DNA from 3 places in the Citrobacter koseri ATCC BAA-895 genome. Region 1 is predicted to be linked to each of the others. Evidence: predicted binding sites of a transcription regulator. Region 1 holds the regulator's gene; each other region holds the start of a gene.
What was found. The regulator CRP, encoded in region 1, controls carbon source genes, mostly activating them, when cyclic AMP is high. The targets are predictions, from matches to a motif close to ATGTGANNNNNNTCACAT.
Positions count from the first base shown of each region.

Region 2: the regulator CRP is predicted to act here: its motif matches at 2,948-2,965, upstream of bhsA (multiple stress resistance protein BhsA).
Region 3: the regulator CRP is predicted to act here: its motif matches at 1,769-1,786, upstream of mlc (sugar metabolism global transcriptional regulator Mlc).

Region 1 is NC_009792.1:4,376,110-4,383,510, reverse strand. It holds gene CKO_RS20410 (YhfG family protein) at 56-223, shown strand; gene CKO_RS20405 (putative adenosine monophosphate-protein transferase Fic) at 213-815, shown strand; gene pabA (aminodeoxychorismate synthase component 2) at 847-1,410, shown strand; gene argD (bifunctional acetylornithine/succinyldiaminopimelate transaminase) at 1,484-2,701, shown strand; gene CKO_RS20390 (YccS/YhfK family putative transporter) at 2,807-4,894, opposite strand; gene crp (cAMP-activated global transcriptional regulator CRP) at 4,946-5,578, opposite strand; gene CKO_RS20375 (OsmC family protein) at 5,886-6,290, shown strand; gene CKO_RS20370 (phosphoribulokinase) at 6,440-7,309, opposite strand; gene CKO_RS20365 (YheU family protein) at 7,363-7,401, opposite strand, start outside.
Region 2 is NC_009792.1:1,812,729-1,820,129, reverse strand. It holds gene ndh (NADH-quinone dehydrogenase) at 3-1,307, shown strand; gene CKO_RS08245 (glycine zipper 2TM domain-containing protein) at 1,543-2,082, shown strand; gene comR (TetR family copper-responsive transcriptional repressor ComR) at 2,156-2,791, opposite strand; gene bhsA (multiple stress resistance protein BhsA) at 3,032-3,289, shown strand; gene ldtC (L,D-transpeptidase LdtC) at 3,369-4,334, opposite strand; gene mfd (transcription-repair coupling factor) at 4,624-7,401, opposite strand, start outside.
Region 3 is NC_009792.1:1,539,024-1,546,424, reverse strand. It holds gene CKO_RS06840 (MFS transporter) at 1-726, opposite strand, end outside; gene CKO_RS06835 (LysR family transcriptional regulator) at 847-1,746, shown strand; gene mlc (sugar metabolism global transcriptional regulator Mlc) at 1,875-3,095, shown strand; gene bioD (dethiobiotin synthase) at 3,221-3,916, shown strand; gene clcB (voltage-gated ClC-type chloride channel ClcB) at 3,872-5,161, opposite strand; gene osmV (osmoprotectant ABC transporter ATP-binding protein OsmV) at 5,326-6,474, opposite strand; gene osmW (osmoprotectant ABC transporter permease OsmW) at 6,474-7,121, opposite strand; gene osmX (osmoprotectant ABC transporter substrate-binding protein OsmX) at 7,131-7,401, opposite strand, start outside.

The sequences.
Region 1 (7,401 bases):
ACCTGAATTTGCTGCTTATACTTGTGGCAAGTGCAGGCACATTCAGGGAGGTCTCGTGAAAAAACTCACCGATAAACAAAAGTCTCGCCTCTGGGAACAACGACGAAATATCAATTTCCAGGAGAGTCGACGTCTGGAAGGGGTGGACATCCCGTTAGTTACCCTGACCGCCGAAGAAGCACTGGTGCGCCTGGCAGAATTAAGGAGGCACTATGAGCGATAAGTTTGGTGATGGACGCGACCCCTATCTGTATCCCGGCCTGAATATCATGCGTAACCGCTTAGGCATCCGGCAGGTTCAGCGCCTGGAGCAGGCGGCGTATGAACTGACCGCACTGCGTGCCGCGACGATTGAACCTGGCCCTCTGGTGCGCGGACTGCCTCACCTGCGCGCCATTCATCGTCAGCTGTATCAGGATGTTTTTGACTGGGCCGGACAACTGCGCGAGGTCGATATATATCAGGGAGATACCCGTTTTTGCCATTTTGCCTACATCGAAAAAGAGGGCAACGCCCTGATGCAGGATCTGGAAGAAGAGGGGTATCTGGTCGGGCTGACGAAAGAGAAATTCGCCGATCGTCTGGCGCACTACTACTGTGAAATTAATGTGCTGCATCCTTTTCGCATCGGCAGCGGACTAGCGCAGCGCATCTTCTTTGAGCAACTGGCGCTCCACGCCGGTTATATCCTGAGCTGGAGCGGCATTCAGGTGGCCGAATGGAGCCAGGCGAACCAGAGCGGCGCGATGGGCGACCTGTCGGGATTACAGGCAATATTTCGTAAAGGGGTAAGCGAAGCCCAGGAAACTGAGTAGAATAGCGCGGTTCTTACGTACCGGAGCCGCCATGATTCTGCTGATCGACAACTATGATTCGTTTACCTGGAACCTGTATCAGTATTTCTGCGAACTGGGCGCTGATGTCCTGGTCAGGCGAAATGACGCGTTGACGCTGGCGCAAATTGACGCGCTGAATCCGCAAAAAATCGTGATCTCGCCGGGGCCCTGTACGCCGGATGACGCGGGCATCTCCCTGGCAGTAATCCGCCATTATGCCGGACGCCTTCCCATGCTCGGCGTCTGTCTTGGACACCAGGCGATGGCGCAGGCCTTTGGTGCGACGATCGTGCGGGCGGCTAAAGTGATGCACGGTAAAACCTCTCCCGTCACCCATAACGGCCAGGGCGTTTTTCAGGGGCTATCGAACCCGCTTACCGTCACGCGCTATCACTCACTGGTGATCGATCCTGCAACGCTTCCCGCCTGCTTTGACGTTACGGCCTGGAGCGACACGCAGGAAATTATGGGGATTCGCCACCGGGAGTGGGATCTGGAAGGGGTGCAGTTCCACCCGGAAAGTATTCTGAGCGAGCAGGGACATCAACTGCTGGCTAATTTCCTGTCGCGCTGATTTGTGGTTGCTATCCAGTGATTTTTTATGCATATTTTATGACTGAAATTTCATTTAGCTGGATGGGCATAAGATGGCAACTGAACAAACTGCAATTACGCGCGCGACTTTCGATGAAGTTATCCTGCCGATTTATGCACCGGCAGAGTTTATTCCGGTAAAAGGCAAGGGCAGCCGGGTCTGGGATCAGCAGGGTAAAGAGTACGTTGATTTCGCGGGTGGGATTGCAGTTACCGCCTTAGGGCATTGCCATCCGGCGCTGGTGGAGGCGCTGAAAACGCAGGGTGAAACGCTGTGGCACACCAGCAACGTTTTTACTAACGAACCTGCGCTGCGTCTGGGGCGTAAGCTTATCGACGCGACCTTCGCCGAGCGCGTGCTGTTTATGAACTCCGGCACCGAAGCCAACGAAACCGCCTTCAAACTGGCGCGCCACTATGCCTGCGTGCGTCATAGCCCGTTTAAAACCAAAATCATCGCCTTCCATAACGCTTTTCATGGCCGCTCGCTGTTTACCGTTTCCGTTGGTGGTCAGCCGAAGTATTCCGACGGATTTGGCCCTAAACCGGCGGATATCATCCATGTTCCTTTCAACGACCTGCACGCGGTGAAAGCGGTGATGGATGACCATACCTGCGCGGTGGTGGTGGAGCCGATCCAGGGAGAAGGCGGCGTCACCGCCGCAACGCCAGCGTTTCTGCAAGGCCTGCGCGAGCTGTGCGATCGGCATCAGGCGCTGCTGGTGTTTGATGAAGTTCAGTGTGGTATGGGGCGCACCGGCGATCTGTTCGCCTATATGCACTACGGCGTGACGCCGGATATTCTTACCAGTGCGAAAGCGCTGGGCGGCGGCTTCCCGGTCAGCGCTATGCTGACCACGCAGGAGATTGCGTCCGCGTTCCACGTTGGGTCGCACGGTTCCACCTACGGCGGCAACCCGTTGGCCTGCGCTGTTGCCGGGGCCGCGTTCGATATCATCAATACGTCTGACGTGCTGAGCGGTGTTCAGACTAAACGCGAGCGGTTTGTTCAGCATTTGCAGAAGATTGACGAGCAGTATGACATTTTCAGCGATATTCGCGGCATGGGGCTGTTGATTGGCGCGGAACTGAAGCCGCAGTACAAAGGTCGGGCGCGGGATTTCCTTTACGCTGGCGCGCATGAAGGCGTTATGGTGCTGAATGCCGGGCCGGATGTCATGCGCTTTGCCCCGTCGCTGGTGGTGGAAGAGGCGGATATTGACGAAGGGATGCAGCGTTTTGCGCAGGCGGTGGCGAAAGTGGCTGGCTGATTGCCGGATGGCGCTACGCTTATCCGGCCTACAAATCGCGTTTTCCCTGTAGGCCGGATAAGGCGCTTGCGCCGCCATCCGGCAAACAACAAACAGCAAACAACGTCAACCCTTCATATCCCGTAACCGGCGACTAAGCCAGATGCCGTGATGCGGGCGCTGGCGCCATGCCACTGACGAAATGGTGTGCATGGTATTCAGGTGCCCCAGCACGCGTTGCAGATGCTGTTCCAGCGTGCTGAGCGGCCCGTGGGAGAGCATCTCCGATGACTCCAGAATATTCACATCCCCGGAACCGCCCGGCGCGTCATACTCCAGCCGCTGCTGACAGCGCTGGAGCGCAATTTCGCAGGATTCCAGATAGCGCTGCGCCAGATCCGGCGTCAGCATCGTATGCTCGCGCGCCAGCGTGGTCATGGCGTTGACGTGCTCAACGATAAACTGGCTGTGCGTTACCCACAGTTTCATATCTTCCAGATAGTGCGTGTTAAACCCCGGTTCCTGCATCGCCTGATTCAGCGAGTTAAACAGCGTATTGTGCGCCTGGTTCACCCGCATTCGCTGGTACGCCAGCGGCGTTGGCTGCGGGTCGTTGCTGAGGATCAGCCGAATGGCCTCCTGGTCCGCTTCCAGCGCGTCGTGGGCATTCTTACGCAAAAGGCCGCTTTGCCACTGCGGCCAGAGCCAGACCATCCCGCCAAAAGCAATCAGGCAGCCAATGACCGTATCAATAAATCGCGGCACGATGAACTGTTCGCCGTTGAGCGTCAGCAGTTGCAGGGTATAGACCGCCGTCACCGTAAAGCCAACCGTCGCCCAGCCGTAGTTTTTGCGAATGGTCAGATAGCTCACCAGCGTAATGATCAGCATTAATGCCAGCGTGTAGCCTTCAGGAATGCGAAAGTGCAACGTGACGCCCGCCACCACCAGACCGGCCAGCGTACCCGCTGAACGGTGCAGAATGCGTACGCGCGTCGCGCCGTAGCCGTTTTGCGTGACGAACAGGATGGTCATCAGAATCCAGTACGGCTTGGGCAGATGTAAGGCGCTGCCCATCAGACTGGCGATACTTAACATGACGCTGATTCGCCCGGCGTTGCGCAGCGCGGGCGATTTAAACGATAAATAGCTTTTCAGCGCGGGCAGCAGCGGCAGGCGACGCTGTTTATCAGCCATCAGGTCGCGTGCGTACAGCGGACGCTGAGTGCGTAATACGCGGGCAATACGGCTAAAGTGCCAGTAGCAAAACTGCCCGACAGGGTTTTCCGGGTGCTGATTGGCGATTTTTTCCAGCGCGCCAGTCTGCTTCTCCATCGAAAAACGGCTGGGCAGACGGTGATACAGGATGTCATCCGCGATGATGCGCAGGCGGGCAGCGACGGTTTGCGCATTCCAGCGAATAACCTGTTCCGCGTGGCTGCGCTCCACCAGCTTCTGAACCTCCTCCGGCTGATGCAAACTAACGGAGATATGCTCCTGTAAGTCCAGCGCTTCCTGGAAGGCGCGCAGCAGGCGCTTGTAGTCATTATTGTGCTGGGCCGACAGCATGTGCATCTGCTGGTAACACTGGGTAATGAGATCTACCGCTTTCTGCTGGCGCACCAGCAGAGGCGGCAGCGCTTTTTCTGGATCGATATGCTGCGTGAGCAGGCTGTATTTGGCCTCGCAATAGTCGGCCAGCTCGCGATACAGCAGGCTGAGCGACTCGCGCAGCGGCTGTTCGCGCCACAGCCAGAACCAGAACCAGTTAAACAGCCCATACCATAGCGTGCCGAGCGCATAGATGAGCAGCGGCTCCCAGACCGGCATGTTCCCCGCCAGGCTTAGCGTGAAAATGGCGGCAATCAGTGAAGCGGGCAGCAGCCTTGCATGCAGCGGGCTGATTTCTGCCGTGACGCCGAGCAGCAGCGTCAGCCCGGTGAGGATCAGCGGCAGGGGGATGTCGCGCGCCAGCAGCAGTTGTGTAATCAGGCTGCATCCGGCAAACAGCGATCCGCCGATGATTAAGCGTTTGAAAAAGCGTTTATGCGGGGTATCAAGACCGGCAATATTGCAGCAGGCGGGAACGAGCGAGAACAGCAGTCCCAGGTGCAACTGGCCGATGATCAGGCCGATAGCCACAGGCAGGCACAGCACCAGCGTTTGCCGTAGTGCGTAGTTGATCTCAGGATGGTAAATCAGTCTTCGCCACATCGGTGCAAACAAAAATGGCGCATTACCCGGTAATGCGCCATTCCGACGGGATTAACGTGTGCCGTAGACGACGATGGTCTTACCGTGAGCGGAGATCAGATTCTGATCTTCGAGCATTTTCAGAATACGCCCCACGGTTTCACGGGAGCAGCCAACGATCTGGCCGATCTCCTGACGGGTGATTTTGATCTGCATGCCATCCGGGTGAGTCATCGCGTCAGGTTGTTTCGCCAGGTTCAGCAGGGTCTGAGCGATACGGCCCGTTACGTCGAGGAAGGCGAGGTTACCGACTTTCTCAGATGTCACTTGCAGACGGCGAGCCATCTGGGAAGACAGGCGCATCAGAATATCCGGGTTTACCTGGATCAACTGACGGAATTTCTTGTAAGAAATTTCAGCGACTTCACAGGCCGTTTTGGCACGTACCCAGGCACTGCGTTCCTGACCTTCTTCAAACAGGCCCAGTTCGCCAATAAAATCGCCCTGATTCAGATAAGAAAGGATCATTTCTTTCCCTTCTTCATCTTTGATCAACACTGCCACTGAGCCTTTAACGATGTAGTACAACGTTTCCGCTTTTTCACCCTGGTGAATCAGCGTGCTCTTCGATGGGTACTTATGAATGTGGCAATGAGACAAGAACCATTCGAGAGTCGGGTCTGTTTGCGGTTTGCCAAGCACCATGCGCGGTTATCCTCTGTTATAAGCTGTCTCCAGAGCCAGAACACGACACTGCCTCTGGGTTTGCAAAAATAGGTTTCCCGAATTCCTGGGAAGGGGGCTGTCGAAAATGTACTGCAGCCTGAATGTGATGTCCTCTGCATACATGCAGTACGTCAATGTATTACTGTAGCATCCCGACTGTTTTAGCATAGCTTTCGCCGTGTGTCTCCTGGTGTCTCGCTTCAGCATGACGCAGGTCGCCTTCCGTTGCGAGATTTGTTATGTGCGCGTAATCTGTCAGGAAAATTGACACATTGGAGTTCCGAATATGCAAGCGCGTGTAAAGTGGGTTGAAGGGTTAACCTTTCTGGGAGAGTCTGCCTCCGGCCACCAGGTTTTAATGGATGGCAACTCCGGTGATAAAGCGCCAAGCCCGATGGAAATGGTGCTGATGGCCGCAGGCGGTTGTAGCGCAATCGACGTGGTTTCTATTTTGCAGAAAGGGCGTCAGGATGTGACGAATTGCGAAGTGAAGCTGACGTCCGAACGTCGTGAAGAAGCGCCGCGCCTGTTTACGCATATCAATCTGCATTTCATTGTGACCGGCAATGACCTGAAAGACGCGGCGGTTGCGCGGGCGGTCGATCTTTCGGCTGAGAAGTATTGCTCAGTGGCGCTGATGCTAGAAAAAGCGGTGAATATTACCCATTCGTATGAAGTGATTGCGGCGTGATGCCGGTTGCCTGATGGCGCTTCGCTTATCAGGCCTACGAATTCGCACCCTGTAGGCCGGATAAGGCGCCAGCCGCCATCCGGCATATATCAAACGCACCCTGTAGGCCGGATAAGGCGTCAGCCGCCATCCGGCAAACATCGAACAGATTATTCGATCTTCTTCCCTTCCATCAGTCGCTGAACCAGCGGCAACATGATCAGCTCCATCGCCAGCCCCATTTTGCCGCCCGGCACCACGAGCGTATTGATATGGGAAATAAACGACCCCTGCAACATCGCCAGCAGCCACGGGAAATCAATCCCTTCCAGATTTCTGAAATGAATGACCACAAAACTTTCGTCCAGCGAAGGAATGCCTTTCGCGGCGAAGGGATTGGAAGTGTCAACGGTGGGCACGCGCTGGAAGTTAATGTGGGTGCGGGAAAACTGCGGCGTAATGAAATTAATGTAGTCATCCATTGAGCGGACAACGGAATCCATCACCGCCTCGCGGGAGTGGCCGCGCTCGCTGGTATCGCGAATCAGTTTTTGAATCCACTCCAGGTTGACGATCGGCACCACGCCGACCAGCAGATCGACATGACGCGCGACATCATGCTGCGGCGTTACCACGCCGCCGTGCAGCCCTTCGTAAAACAGCACATCGGTGGGTTCCGGCAGCGGCTGCCACGGGGTAAACGTCCCTGGCACCTGATTCCACGGCACGGCCTCATCGTAGGTATGAAGATACTTACGCGCCTGGCCTTTGCCCGTCTGTCCGTATTCAATAAAGGTTTGTTCCAGCAGGCTGAAGTCGTTGGCTTCAGGGCCGAAATAGCTGATATGCCGCCCGGCGTCGCGCGCTTTGCGGATCGCCATGTCCATTTCGGGGCGTGTGTAACGATGAAAACTGTCGCCTTCCACCTCGGCTGCGCGCAGATTTAACTGCGCGAAAATTTTTCGAAACGCGAGGCTGGTGGTCGTGGTCCCCGCGCCGCTGGACCCTGTTACCGCAATCACCGGATGTTTGGCAGACATAACAACTCCATGAATCAACAAAAGTTTTAGTATAGTCGGCCGTCAGCGGCGGATTATTCGCGAAACTGTTCACGCGGCATAATGTTGACCGT
Region 2 (7,401 bases), 2.2 Mb from region 1:
CGTTGACTACACCATTGAAAAAGATCGTGATTGTCGGCGGCGGTGCTGGCGGGCTTGAAATGGCGACTCAGTTGGGTAAAAAACTGGGTCGTAAGAAAAAGGCAAAAATCACGCTGGTGGACAGAAACCACAGCCATCTGTGGAAGCCGTTGTTGCATGAAGTGGCGACCGGTTCACTGGACGAAGGCGTGGACGCTCTGAGCTACCTGGCGCATGCGCGTAATCATGGTTTCCAGTTCCAGTTGGGTTCGGTTATGGATATCGATCGTGAAGCGAAAACGATCACCATTGCGGAACTGCGTGACGAGAAAGGGGAACTGCTGGTTCCTGAGCGTAAAATCGCGTACGACACCCTGGTGATGGCGCTGGGCAGCACTTCTAACGACTTCAACACCCCTGGCGTTAAAGAACACTGTATTTTCCTGGACAACCCGCATCAGGCGCGTCGCTTCCATCAGGAAATGCTGAACCTGTTCCTGAAATACTCTTCCAGCATGGGTGTTAGCGGTAAGGTCAACATTGCGATTGTCGGTGGCGGCGCAACGGGCGTGGAGCTTTCTGCGGAACTGCATAACGCTGTGAAACAGCTGCACAGCTACGGCTACAAAGGCCTGACTAACGAAGCGCTGAACGTGACGCTGGTTGAAGCCGGTGAGCGCATTCTGCCTGCGCTGCCGCCGCGTATTTCCGCTGCGGCGCATAGCGAACTGACCAAACTGGGCGTACGCGTACTGACTCAGACGATGGTGACCAGCGCAGACGAAGGCGGTCTGCACACGAAAGATGGCGAACACATCAAAGCTGACCTGATGGTGTGGGCGGCAGGGATTAAAGCGCCTGATTTCCTGAAAGACATTGGCGGGTTGGAAACTAACCGCATCAACCAGTTAGTGGTTGAACCAACGCTGCAAACCACTCGTGACCCGGATGTTTATGCCATCGGCGACTGTGCTTCCTGCGCACGTCCTGAAGGGGGCTTTGTGCCGCCGCGCGCACAGGCCGCGCATCAGATGGCAAGCTGCGCACTGAATAATATTCTGGCGCAGATGAAAGGCAAACCGATGAAAGACTATGTTTATAAAGATCACGGTTCGCTGGTATCGCTCTCTAATTTCTCGACTGTCGGCAGCCTGATGGGGAACCTGATGCGCGGTTCAATGATGGTGGAAGGGCGTATCGCGCGTTTTGTTTACATTTCGCTTTACCGTATGCACCAGATTGCGCTGCACGGTTACTTTAAAACCGGGTTAATGATGTTAGTAGGCAGCATTAACCGTGTGATTCGCCCGCGTCTGAAACTGCATTAATCCTTACCGTATCGCCTGATGGCGCTTCGCTTATCAGGCCTACGGCTCGCACAGCATGTAGGCCGGATAAGGCCATCGGCCGCCATCCGGCAATTTAATCGCGCCATCTGCTTCAGAGTTCTCTGAATCGTGTCTGTTTGCCGCATAACCCCGCACTTTTCATCCTCTTTCTGATTTGCTTAACCCCACTGCTGGTTGCAAAATTGTTACTAATAGCAAAAAAGGAGGAATTCCCGTGAATAAATCAATGTTGGCGGGTATAGGGATTGGCGTAGCTGCTGCGCTGGGTGTGGCGGCGGTGGCCAGTCTGAACGTTTTTGACCGTAGCCCGAAATATGCGCAAGTCGTATCAGCCACACCCATAAAAGAAACCGTCAAAACACCGCGTCAGGAATGCCGCAACGTGACGGTCACGCACCGCAAACCTGTTCAGGACGAAAACCGCATTGCCGGTTCGGTGCTTGGCGCGGTTGCTGGCGGCGTGATTGGTCATCAGTTCGGCGGTGGCCGTGGTAAAGATGTGGCGACCGTCGTCGGGGCGCTGGGCGGAGGGTACGCCGGTAACCAAATCCAGGGATCAATGCAGGAAAATGACACCTACACCTCTACGCAGCAGCGTTGTAAAACGGTGTATGACAAGTCAGAGAAAATGCTGGGCTATGACGTCACTTACAAGATTGGCGATCAGCAGGGGAAAATCCGCATGGATAAAGATCCCGGAACGCAAATCCCGCTGGATAATAACGGTCAATTGATTCTGAATAACGACGCGTAAAAAAAGCTGTACTCTGCACGTTAGCCCCTCATTCGCTCAGGCTGAGGGGCTTTTTTTATCAGACGGTCAGGCGCTAAGCCTTCAGCATCTCCGGCCACAGCCGTAGGGTGGTGCGGGTTATCTGCATCAGCTTGTCAAACGTCGCGCCTTCACGCGCGCTGATCGACATTCCTTGTAAAATACAGTTCAGATATTCCGCCAGCGTTTGTGGATTGCAGTGCGCCGGAATTTCCCCGCGTTCCTGCCGCTGGCGCAAAAACTGGGTCAGCGTCTGCTCCTGCATCGCGTGGCGGGATTTCACCGTATGGGCGATTTCACGGGAGGAGGCGGCCAGTGTGGCGGACGTGTTGATCATAAAGCACCCGGCAGGGGTGTCTTTACTGGTGAAGCATGTCGCGACGGCGGTGAAATAGTCTTCCAGCGCGGACTCAACGCTTTTTTCTTCACAAAAGAGCTGGGCCTCATGCTTTGCCGCAAAGCGGCTGATATAGCGATCCAGCACTGCGCGGAACAACCCTTCCTTGTTCGTAAATTCTGCGTACAGCGTGGGCGCTTTTGCGCCGGTCGCTTCCACGAGGTCGGCGAGCGATGTTGCTTCATAGCCGTGCTGCCAGAAGAGTGTCATGGCCTTATCAAGCGCGGCTTCCCTGTCGAACACTTTTGGTCGGCCACGGCTTTTTTTTACGCAACCTGTCGAGTCAGTTGTCATGATGCCGTTGTACCTTGTTGGGTTTGTTGAACAACCATTATAAAAATAATCCCGCTCAGTCTCCAGCGCATTCAGAAGAAAAATAATTCACCTGTATTGATATGAAAAATAAGTCATTTTTAATTTATATAATGATCGTTATAAAAAAATGTTGACGTGTGACCTGGATCACATCTATGATTTACCTATCGATCGTTAAGTAAATATTTCGACACCGTTCATCTGCTAAAGGTCACTATCATGAAAAACGTAAAAACCCTCATTGCTGCCGCTGTACTGAGTTCACTCTCTTTCGCAAGTTTCGCTGCTGTTGAAGTTCAGGCGACGCCTGCGGATCAACAGAAAGTAGGCACCATTTCCGCAACCGCCGGGACTAACCTGGGATCTCTGGAAGATCAACTGGCGCAAAAAGCGGATGAAATGGGCGCGAAATCTTTCCGCATTACTTCGGTAACCGGTCCTAACACCCTCCACGGGACTGCGGTTATCTACAAATAAGCATTAACCCTCATTAATGCCACTGCTACTGCCACAAAAAAGCCCCGCTGTCTGAGCGGGGCTTTTTTATTATCCGACGTTACATCGACTGCTGTGTTATCCCGGGATGGCGGGTGACATCGACCGGCATTCCTGAACGCACTTCCATAACATGCTCCATAACGGCGGCATCGGTCTGTGCGGCATCTTTGAAAGCCTGCATTTGACCGTTCAATACGATCGGCAATATCTGCGGATCGTCATCAATATTCTTCGATAACGGCTGGTGGACTTCTACCAGGCGCATGCCGCCAGGTTCAACGGACGCTTTGATCGGCGTATTAATAATGTTGACCTTCGTACCCGGCGTGACCTGACGGAACAGCGTCTCAATATCACCGTCACGCAGGCGAATACAGCCGGAACTGACGCGCATCCCGATACCGAAATCAGCATTCGTGCCGTGCAGCAAGTAGACGCCGCCATAAGCCGCTAAGCGGATCGCATGATGGCCCATTGGGTTATCCGGCCCGGCGGGAACCACGGCAGGGAGGTCTATCCCCTGAGCTTTGTAACGGGCGCGGATATTCGCCGTAGGCGTCCAGGTTGGGTTCGCGCGCTTATCCGAGACGGTAGTGACCATCGTTGGCGTCAACGTATCGCCACCCAGTTGACCGATACCGATTGGATACACGGTCACCGAATTTTTTCCGGGAGGATAGTAATACAGACGCAATTCGGCGAGGTTAATCACAATACCTTCGCGCGGCGCATCCGGTAGTAAGGTTTGCAGAGGGATGGTCAGAACGCTGCCCGCGCGGGGAACGTAAGGATCAACGCCCGGATTTGCCTGTAGCAACGCTAAAAAACCGACATTGTATTTTTTAGCAATCGCCTCCAGCGAGCCGCCGTTGTTTTCGACAACGTGAAATGTATTTTCGCCCACCAGTTTGCTGCCGGGAGGAGGAAGCGGCCAGGTGTTTGCCTGCGCCGGTATCGCCAGCGCTACGGACGCGGCGAGCGTAAAAAACGCCAGCCAGCGGGAAAGTCGCATGTTATTCATTATCATCACAAATCAAAGGGTTATTGTAATAAATTGAGTCAATGATCATTATGGCGGGTTGTCATGTCTTGAAGTGCAAGAGAAGTGCAAAGTGTTGTAAATGTGGGCGAAAACGCGGGGGATGGCAGAGGGCATTACGCCCGGTGGCGCTGTGCTTACCGGGCCTACAGGATATGCTTCCCGTAGGCCGGATAAGGCGATGTGCCCGGTGGCGCTGCGCTTACCGGGCCTACAGGGTATGCTTCCCGTAGGCCGGATAAGGCGCTTGCGCCGCCATCCGGCGTCGTAGATGTTACGCCGCCGCGTTTTCTTCCAGTTGCGCCATAAACTGGCGCACCCAGTCCATACGCGTTTTACGCTCCGCCAGATCCTGAATAAACTTCAGGCGTGTCGGGCCGTCGAGGCGGAAGTGCTGCGGTTGTTTTTGCAACAGACCAATCAGCCAGGTTGGGTTAACGTGATTTTTCTCGGCAAACTCAATCGTACCGCCTTTCTCGTTGCCTTCCAGTTTTCGAATGCCCAGCTTCTGTGCCTGTTGGCGCAGACGCGCGATATCCAGCAGATTGCGCGCCGGGTCAGGCAGCAGGCCGAAACGGTCGATCAGCTCTACCTTGAGCTCCTCCAGCTCGTTTTCGTTTTTCGCACTGGCAATGCGTTTATAGAACGACAGACGCGTATTCACATCCGGGATAAAATCATCCGGCAGCAGCGACGGCATACGCAGTTCGACTTCCGTCTGCTGGCTGGTGAGGTCTTCCAGCGACGGCTCACGTCCGGCTTTCAGCGCATCCACGGCGTTCTCCAGCAGCTCCATATACAGCGAGAAGCCGATGGTCTCCATCTGCCCGCTCTGATCTTCGCCAAGCAGCTCGCCAGCGCCGCGAATTTCGAGGTCGTGGGTCGCCAGCGCAAAACCGGCGCCCAAATCTTCCAGCGAGGCAATGGCTTCCAGACGTTTTTGCGCGTCGGTCGTCATCGCTTTTGGATGCGGCGTCAGCAGCCAGGCATACGCCTGATGGTGCGAACGTCCAACGCGGCCACGTAGCTGGTGTAGCTGCGCCAGGCCGAAATGGTCGGCGCGCTCAATGATGATCGTGTTCGCGGTCGGAATATCAATACCGGTTTCGATAATGGTGGTACACACCAGAACGTTAAAGCGCTGGTGGTGGAAGTCGTTCATAACGCGCTCAAGTTCGCGCTCGCGCATCTGCCCGTGACCAATCGCGATGCGGGCTTCCGGCACCAGTTCCGCCAGTCGGTCCGCGGCTTTCTGGATATTCTCCACGTCGTTATACAGATAATACACTTGGCCGCCGCGCAGAACTTCACGCAGGATAGCCTCGCGCACCACCAGGTTGTCATATTCGCGGACGAAGGTTTTTACCGCCAGACGACGGGCGGGCGGTGTGGCAATGATCGACAGATCGCGCATACCGCTCATCGCCATGTTGAGCGTACGAGGGATTGGCGTTGCCGTCAGCGTCAGAATATCGACGTCGGCGCGCATTGCCTTGATGCGCTCTTTATGCCGTACGCCGAAACGGTGCTCTTCATCGACAATCAGCAAGCCCAAATCTTTTAATTTCACATCGCTTTGCAGCAGCTTATGAGTGCCGATCAGAATGTCGATTTTCCCCTCAGCGACCTGCTCAAGGATCTGCGCTTGCTCTTTGGCGCTACGGAAACGGGAGAGCATTTCGATGCGCACCGGCCAGTTGGCGAAGCGGTCGCGGAAGTTATCGAAATGCTGTTGCGCCAGCAGGGTGGTAGGCACCAGCACCGCGACCTGTTTGTGGTTTTCCACCGCCAGGAACGCGGCGCGCATCGCCACTTCGGTTTTCCCGAAGCCGACGTCGCCGCACACCAGACGATCCATTGCCAGCGGTTGGCACATGTCGCTCAGGACGGCGTTAATGGCCTGCGCCTGGTCTGGCGTGGTTTCGAACGGGAAGCTGTCGCAGAACAGCTGATACTGCTCGCGATCGTGCTTAAAGGCGAAACCTTCTTTCGCCGCGCGCTGGGCGTAAATATCCAGTAGCTCTGCCGCCACGTCGCGCACTTTCTCCGCGGCTTTCTGTCGGGCGCGAGACCAGGCGTCGCCGCCCAGTTTATGCAGCGGCGCGTTCTCTTCGGCGCCTCCGGCATAGCGGCTGATGAGATGCAAAGATGACACCGGTACGTACAGTCTGGCGTCGTTGGCGTAGGTGAGCATCAGGTACTCGCCCTTGATGCCGCCGGCTTCCAGCGTCGTCATACCCGCATAACGCCCCACACCATGCTCAAGGTGTACCACCGGCTGGCCAGGATGCAGCTCCGCCAGGTTGCGGATCAGCGTGTCGGGGTTAATCGTGCGGCGTGAGTCCTGACGGCGACGCGCAACGCGTTCACCCAGCAAATCGCTCTCGCAAATAAGCGCCAGATTACGCTGCGTATCGATGAAACCATGCTCCGCAGCGCCAATCATCAGGTAACGTCCGGCGTCGAGCGCCTCATCCAGGCGCAAAATTCGTTTGGGTGAAATTTTAATACGGGCGAGCAGTTCCCCGAGCGCTTCGCGGCGGCCTTCGCTTTCTACGGAGAAAATGACCGGCCCGTTGAAGGATTCAAGAAACCTACGCAGCGCGTCCAGCGGCGCTTTTTGCTGCGCCTGTACCGCCAGATCCGGCAGTTTCTGGAAACCCAGATTGGTATTCGCCGCCTTACCTGGCAGATGTTCGGTTTTTAACTGTATGCGGGGCCAGCGTTTGAGTTCGGAGAACAGCTCATCGACCCGCAGCCACAGGGATTCCGGCGGCAAAAGCGGGCGCATAGGATCGACGCCACGGTTTTCAAAACGCGCCAGGGTATCGGCCTGGAAGCGTTCAGCGCTGTTTTCCAGCGCGCCGGTATTCACCAGCAGCGTGTTCGCCGGGAAGTAGCTGAACAGAGGCGGCAGCGGCTCGTTGAAGAACAGCGGCTGCCAGTATTCGATCCCGGCAGGCAGCGTGCCTTTACTGACCTGCTGGTAAATATGCTCGGCGTCGCGTTTAACTTCAAATGTGTCACGCCACTGGCTGCGGAACAGCTCGAT
Region 3 (7,401 bases), 1.9 Mb from region 1:
CAGCGGCAGACCCCTGTCGCGCCAGTGAAGGCGGAAGTTGATGAACAGCGTTTTGGGGCGTAATGAGGTCGGTCGGAAATGGCGGGATTCCGGCAAGATTTTCCAGAACATCAATGCGGACGCCAGCGCGAAACAGCCGATCGCCGCCAGTGCGATGCGCCAGTTAAAAAAGTCGGTAAATACGCCGCTGATCAGACGCCCGCTCATGCCGCCAATCGAGTTGCCGCTAATGTACAACCCCATTGAGAAGGCGACGAAACTGGGATGGATCTCTTCACTTAAATAGGTCATGCCTACCGCAGCGACGCCGCTTAACGACAGGCCAATCAGCGCGCGCATGATTAAAATGCCATGCCAGCTGGTCATCATGGTGGAAAGCAGCGTACAGCAGGAGGCCAGCAGTAGCGCCGTCACCATTACAGGTTTGCGGCCGATCGCGTCGGACAACGGGCCGGTAAACAGCAGCCCGATGGCTAACATGCCGGTGGAGATGGAAAGCGAGATACTGCTGCTGGCGGGAGAGACGCCAAATTCATGGGACAACACAGGCAGTATCGGTTGTACGCAATAGAGAAGGGCGAACGTCGCCAGCCCGGCGGAGAATAGCGCCAGCGTAACGCGCATAAACTGGGATGTACCACGTTTTATATATTGAACCGGCTGGGAAATAATGTGTTCATCAACATCGCTCGCCGTTGCGGTGTCGACAGCAGTAATACGACTCACTTGAAATCCTTGCTCAACATCCCCGTGATTATGGTGACGGGTATGACCTCAGTGCTAAGAGTAGGAAAATCAAAATATTCTGTCTAATATATTAATAATCTCAAATAATATTTATAAAATATGAATATTGAACTTCGTCATCTACGTTACTTTGTGGCGGTTGCGGAAGAGTTGCATTTTGGCCGGGCGGCTGCGCGGCTGAACATCTCTCAACCTCCGCTAAGCCAGCAGATCCAGACCCTTGAGCAGCAGATTGGCGCGCGGCTGCTGGCGCGAACCAACCGGAGCGTTGCGCTGACGGCGGCGGGTAAGCAGTTTCTGGCAGACAGTCGGCAGATCCTTGGGCTGGTGAATGAGGCCGCCGCCCGCGCGGAACGCTTGCATCAGGGGGAGACCGGCGAGCTGCGCATTGGCTTCACCTCATCCGCGCCGTTTATTAAAGCCGTCTCGGATACGCTGTCTCTGTTTCGCCAGGACTACCCGGATGTGCATATGCAGACCCGCGAAATGAACACCCGCGAGCAGATTGCGCCGCTTAATGAAGGCGCGCTGGATATGGGGTTACTGCGCAATACCTCATTGCCGGATACGCTGGACTGGGAAGTGATTCTGCATGAACCATTGCTGGCGATGATCCCCCGTGAACATCCGCTGGCGCAAAAGCCGGTCGTGACGCTGGCGGAGCTGGCGAAAGAACCGTTTGTCTTTTTTGATCCGCATGTCGGAACGGGGTTGTATGACGATATTCTCGGCCTGATGCGCCGTTACCATCTCACTCCGGCGATCACTCAGGAGGTTGGAGAGGCGATGACGATTATCGGGCTGGTAGCCGCAGGACTGGGGGTGTCGATTCTGCCCGCCTCGTTTAAACGGGTACAGCTTGATGAAATGCGTTGGGTGCCCATTGCCGAAGCGGACGCCGTGTCGGAAATGTGGCTGGTATGGCCGAAACATCATGAACAAAGTCACGCTGCGCAACGATTTCGCCATCAACTTTTAACGGCCGCAAAGCGCGCTTAATTTAGTTTAAAAAGGGATGAAAATGTGCAGTAAATCACACGGCTAAGTAAAAAGTTGACGACAACTATTGAAGTCATTCACCATAGCCCACAGATTATTTCGGAGCGCGAAAATAAAGGGAGTCAGAGGTGGTTGCTGATAGTCAGCCAGGGCATATCGATCAAATCAAGCAGACCAATGCTGGCGCGGTATATCGCCTGATTGATCAGCTGGGCCCCGTGTCGCGAATTGATCTTTCTCGTCTGGCGCAACTGGCGCCTGCCAGTATCACTAAAATTGTTCGCGAAATGCTCGAAGCGCATTTAGTTCAGGAGCTGGAGATCAAAGAGGCGGGAAGCCGTGGTCGCCCGGCGGTCGGGCTGGTGGTGGAAACCGAGGCCTGGCACTATTTGTCTATTCGTATCAGCCGTGGCGAGATTTTTCTCGCCCTGCGCGACCTGAGCAGCAAGCTGGTGGTGGAGGAGTGCCTTGAGCTACCGCTGGTTTCTGAGACTCCGCTGCTTGAACGCATCATTTTTATGGTCGATCAGTTTTTTATCCGTCACCAGCAAAAACTCGAACGCCTGACCTCTATCGCCATCACCTTACCCGGTATTATTGATACTGAGAATGGCATTGTGCACCGCATGCCGTTTTACGACGATGTCAAAGAGATGCCGCTGGGGGAAACCCTCGAACACCACACCGGCGTACCGGTCTACATTCAGCATGATATCAGCGCCTGGACGATGGCCGAGGCGCTTTTTGGCGCATCGCGCGGCGCGCGTGATGTTATTCAGGTGGTGATTGATCACAACGTTGGGGCTGGCGTGATTACCGACGGCCACTTACTGCATGCGGGCAGCAGCAGCCTGGTGGAGATCGGCCATACGCAGGTCGACCCCTACGGTAAACGTTGTTACTGCGGGAACCACGGCTGTCTGGAAACGATCGCCAGCGTGGACAGCGTGCTTGAACTGGCGCAGCTGCGACTCAATCAGTCAATGAGTTCTTCGCTGCACGGGCAGCCGCTGACGGTGGATTCGCTGTGCCAGGCGGCGGTGCAGGGGGATTTGCTGGCGAAAGATATCATTAGCGGCGTCGGGATGCATGTTGGCCGCATTCTGGCGATCATGGTGAATTTATTTAATCCGCAAAAAATTCTGATCGGTTCGCCGCTGAGCAAAGCGGCGGAAATCCTTTTTCCGGCAATTGCGGACAGCATCCGTCAACAGGCGCTGCCGGCGTATAGCAAACATATCGCCGTCGAAAGCACGCAGTTTTCCAATCAAGGGACGATGGCGGGCGCCGCACTGGTAAAAGACGCGATGTATAACGGTTCTTTGTTGATTCGTCTATTACAGGGTTAACATTTTTTAACTGTCGTACGAAAATTTGCGCTAACGCAAGCTGATCGCGATTGTCATACCTTAGACTTTCTCCACTGTATTATTTTCCTGGCTTATATTTTCGAAGCATAACGGTGGAGTTAGTGATGCTGAAGCGTTTCTTTATTACAGGTACAGACACTTCTGTTGGGAAGACAGTGGTTTCCCGCGCATTACTACAAGCGTTAGCGTCAGGGAACAAAAGCGTCGCAGGTTATAAACCCGTTGCGAAAGGCAGCAAAGAGACGCCGGAAGGCATGCGCAATAAAGATGCGCTGGTGTTGCAGAGCGTCTCTTCTATTGAGCTGCCTTATGAGGCGATCAATCCGATTGCGCTGAGCGAAGACGAAAGCAGCGTGGCGCATAGCTGCCCGATCAATTACACCCTGTTATCCAACGGGCTTGCCAGCCTGAGCGAAAAGGTTGACCACGTCGTGGTGGAAGGCACCGGCGGCTGGCGAAGCCTGATGAACGACCTGCGTCCGTTATCTGAATGGGTCGTGCAGGAGCAGTTACCGGTGCTGATGGTGGTGGGGATTCAGGAAGGCTGCATTAACCATGCGCTGCTGACCGCACAGGCTATCGCCAATGACGGATTACCGCTGATCGGCTGGGTGGCGAACCGCATCAATCCCGGACTGGCGCATTATGCCGAAATCATTGATGTGTTAAGCAAAAAACTGCCTGCGCCGCTGATTGGCGAACTGCCTTATTTGCCGCGTGCCGAACAACGCGAGCTGGGGCAATATATCCGTCTGTCAATGCTCGGCAGTGTGCTGTCGGTAGACCGAGTCCTCGCGTAACGTTCGCGATAAGACCGACGCCACCACGCAGGCAATCAGTAATCCGGGGAGTAGTCGATACTCCCCGGTCATTTCACAGATCATCAGCGTCGACATCATCGGCGCGTGTGTTGTTGCCGCCAGCAGCGTCGCCATTCCTGTTAATCCCAGCAATATTGCCATCTCATCCGCTCCCGGAAGCCAGAATCCCCACATCCGACCGTATAACATACCAATCGACAAGCCGATGAACAGCGTGGGGGTAAAGACGCCGCCGGGCGCACCGGAACCGCTGCTGGCGAGTACGGCGAGTAATTTGCAGATGAAGATCCCGGCGATCACGGAGAGCAGCGGCGGAGAGAGCAAAAATGACTGCACGACGCTGTAGCCATTTCCCCAGACGGCCGGCGTCAGCAGGGATAGTAAGCCAACGATGAATCCGCCCAGCGCCAGTTGCCACGGAGGCGATAATTTCAGCCGAATAAAACCGTTATGAGTGGTGGTCATTAACCACATAAACAGCGGCCCGCAGACGCCAGCCACCAGCCCGGTGCTGATAATCATCGCATATTCCCGCACATGTAAATCCAGTGACAGGTGAACCGTATAGAGCAGGGCATTACCGCCGCTGAGCAAATGGGTGGTCAGTAATGCCACGACGGCGGAAATCACAACGGGGCCCAGCGACGCCAGCATCAGCGTGCCAAACAGGATTTCCGCGATAAAGAGGCTGCCCGCCAGCGGGGCGTGATACGCGCTGGCCATCCCTGCCGCAGCGCCGCAGGCGATCCACAATTTCCACTCTTCACGCGGGGTGCAACGCTGAGCAAAACAGGATGCCGCCAGCGCTGCCAGTAAGATCATGGCTCCTTCGCGCCCGATGGCGCTACCGCTGGCGACGACCAGCAGCGAAGCAAGGGACTTCACCAGACTTGCCCCGTAATCGAATTGCCCATCTGTTTGCAGGGCTTCCATGTAGTCGGTGGGGGCATGGGGGCGTTGTTGATTCATTTTCTGCCAGCCCCAGAGCAGCGCACCTGCCGCGAGACCGCCCACGGCGGGGGTGATCAGCCGTCGCCAGGGAGAAAGGTTTGTCGCGGCATTCACCAGGCTTCCCGTATCGTTACGTAAAAAAAGCCATTCCAGCACCAGCATGGCGTGACGAAACCCGGCTACCGCCAGTGCGGCAAGGATGCCAATTATTGTCGCGATTAACAGGCGGCGAAACATCGCTCGCAGATCAGGGTATGTATGTAGGCGGTGCATGGGCAGACCACACAGGCATTTTCAGGAGTGTCTATTTTGCGGGTAAACAGCGCGGGACGCAAAAGCACTGCGTGCGCAGGGGGAACTGCCCGATGGCGCTTCGCTTACCGGGCCGACAAGAATGTGCTCCGTAGGCCGGGTAAAGCGTAGCTGCCATCCGGCGTTTAGCTACTTTCGTGAATATTCAGCGCCCGACGGGTACGGCCTGAACTGAGATAATCGGCAATGTAATCCTGCGAGATTTCGCCGTTATAGCGTCCTTCCTCATCGACAATGGGCATCCAGCTGGTGTTACTCTCGTACAGTTTCGACAGCACAATACGCAGGTTGTCTTCCGCTTTTCCGGTGACGCGAAACGGGTGGATTATATCCGCGCAGGTGCCGTTGGCGTTTCTGGCTTCACGACGCTTCACAAAGCCAAGCGGCTTGCCGTCGCTATCGACAACGGTGATCGCGCGAATATCATTATCGTCCATGATGCAAAATGCCTCTGCCAGCGAGGTGGCGGTGCGGGCGGTCAGGGTGGGTTGTTGGTCGGTTACGTCGCCCGCCGAAACCAGCAGAAGACGTTTTAGCGTACGATCCTGACCGACAAATGAGCCGACAAATTCATTCGCCGGTTTTGCCAGCAATTCATCCGGGCTGGCGCACTGTATAATGCGGCCCTGGCGGAATACGGCAATCCTGTCGCCCAGTTTCAGCGCTTCATCAATATCATGGCTGACCAGCATCACCGTCTTTTTCAGCGCCCGCTGCATATCAAGAAACTGATTCTGAATCACCTCGCGGTTAATCGGGTCCACCGCACCGAAAGGTTCATCCATCAACAGTACCGGAGGATCGGCCGCCAGCGCGCGGATCACGCCGATGCGCTGTTGTTGACCGCCAGACATCTCTTTCGGGTAGCGATGCAGAAACTTTTTCGCATCCATTGCCACCATGTCCATTAACTCTTCCGCGCGACGTTTGCAGCGGGTTTTATCCCAGCCCAGCATACGTGGGACAACCGTGATGTTCTCTTCGATGGTCATGTTGGGAAACAGGCCAATTTGCTGGATCACGTAGCCAATGTTGCGCCGTAGCGTGACGGTATCCATCGCACTGGTGTTTTGTCCGTTAATGAAAATATTGCCGCTGCTGGGCGCGATCAGCCGGTTGATCATCTTCAGGGTGGTGGTCTTGCCGCAGCCTGACGGCCCAAGCAGCACGCACATTTCACCTTCCGGCACGTTCAGATTGATGTTATCAACGGCGTTAAGCGGTTGGCCATTCTTCTGTGAAAAGCGTTTGGTGAGGTTTTCCAGTTTTATCATTATCGTATCCCCTTAGGTGTCAGTACGACTTGCAGGCGATGCAGCAACCAGTCGAGCACAATGGCCAACAGACAAATCATCAGCGCACCGGCGATTAACATGCGGATATCACTCCCGCCGATGCCGTTCAGTAACAGTAACCCCAGGCCGCCAGCGCCAATGACGGCGGCGATGGCCATCACGCCGATATTCATGACGACGGCAGTGCGAATCCCGCCAAAAATCACCGGCAGGGCCATCGGAATTTCTACCCAGCGCAGACGCTGCCAGAACGTCATGCCAATTCCGCGTCCCGCTTCGCGCAAGCCCGGCGGTAAACTGTCGAGCGCGGTGTGCGTGTTGCGCACAATCGGCAGCAGCGAGTAAAGAAAAACGGCGGTAATTGCGGGAAGGGCGCCAATCCCCTGACCGATCAGCGAAAACAGCGGGATCATCAAACCAAATAATGCGATGGAGGGGATAGTGAGCAGCAGCGTTGCCGCCCCTAACACCGGCGTAGCCAGCCATTTATGACGAACAATCAGAATGCCCAGCGGCACGCCAATGATAATCGCCAGACCGACGGCCAGCGCAACCAGCCACAAATGCTGAAGAGTGAGGCTCGTCAGATAACCCGCGTTATCCATCATGTAATGAATCGTATCCATAAGCGCTCCTTACAGCAGACCTTTTTGTTGCAGGAATGTGCGCGCAACCTGCTGGGGGGACTGGTGATCGATGTCGACCTGCGCATTAAGCGTCGAGATGACGTCGTTATTGAGCAGCCCGGAAAGGGTATTCAGCGCATCATCCAGCCCCGGATGAGCATCCAGTATCTCTTTACGGACGACAGGCGTGACAGCGTAACCTGGGAAGAAGCCTTTATCATCTTCCAGCACCTTGAGGTCAAAACCCTTCACCCGGCCATCAGTGGTGTACACCAGACCG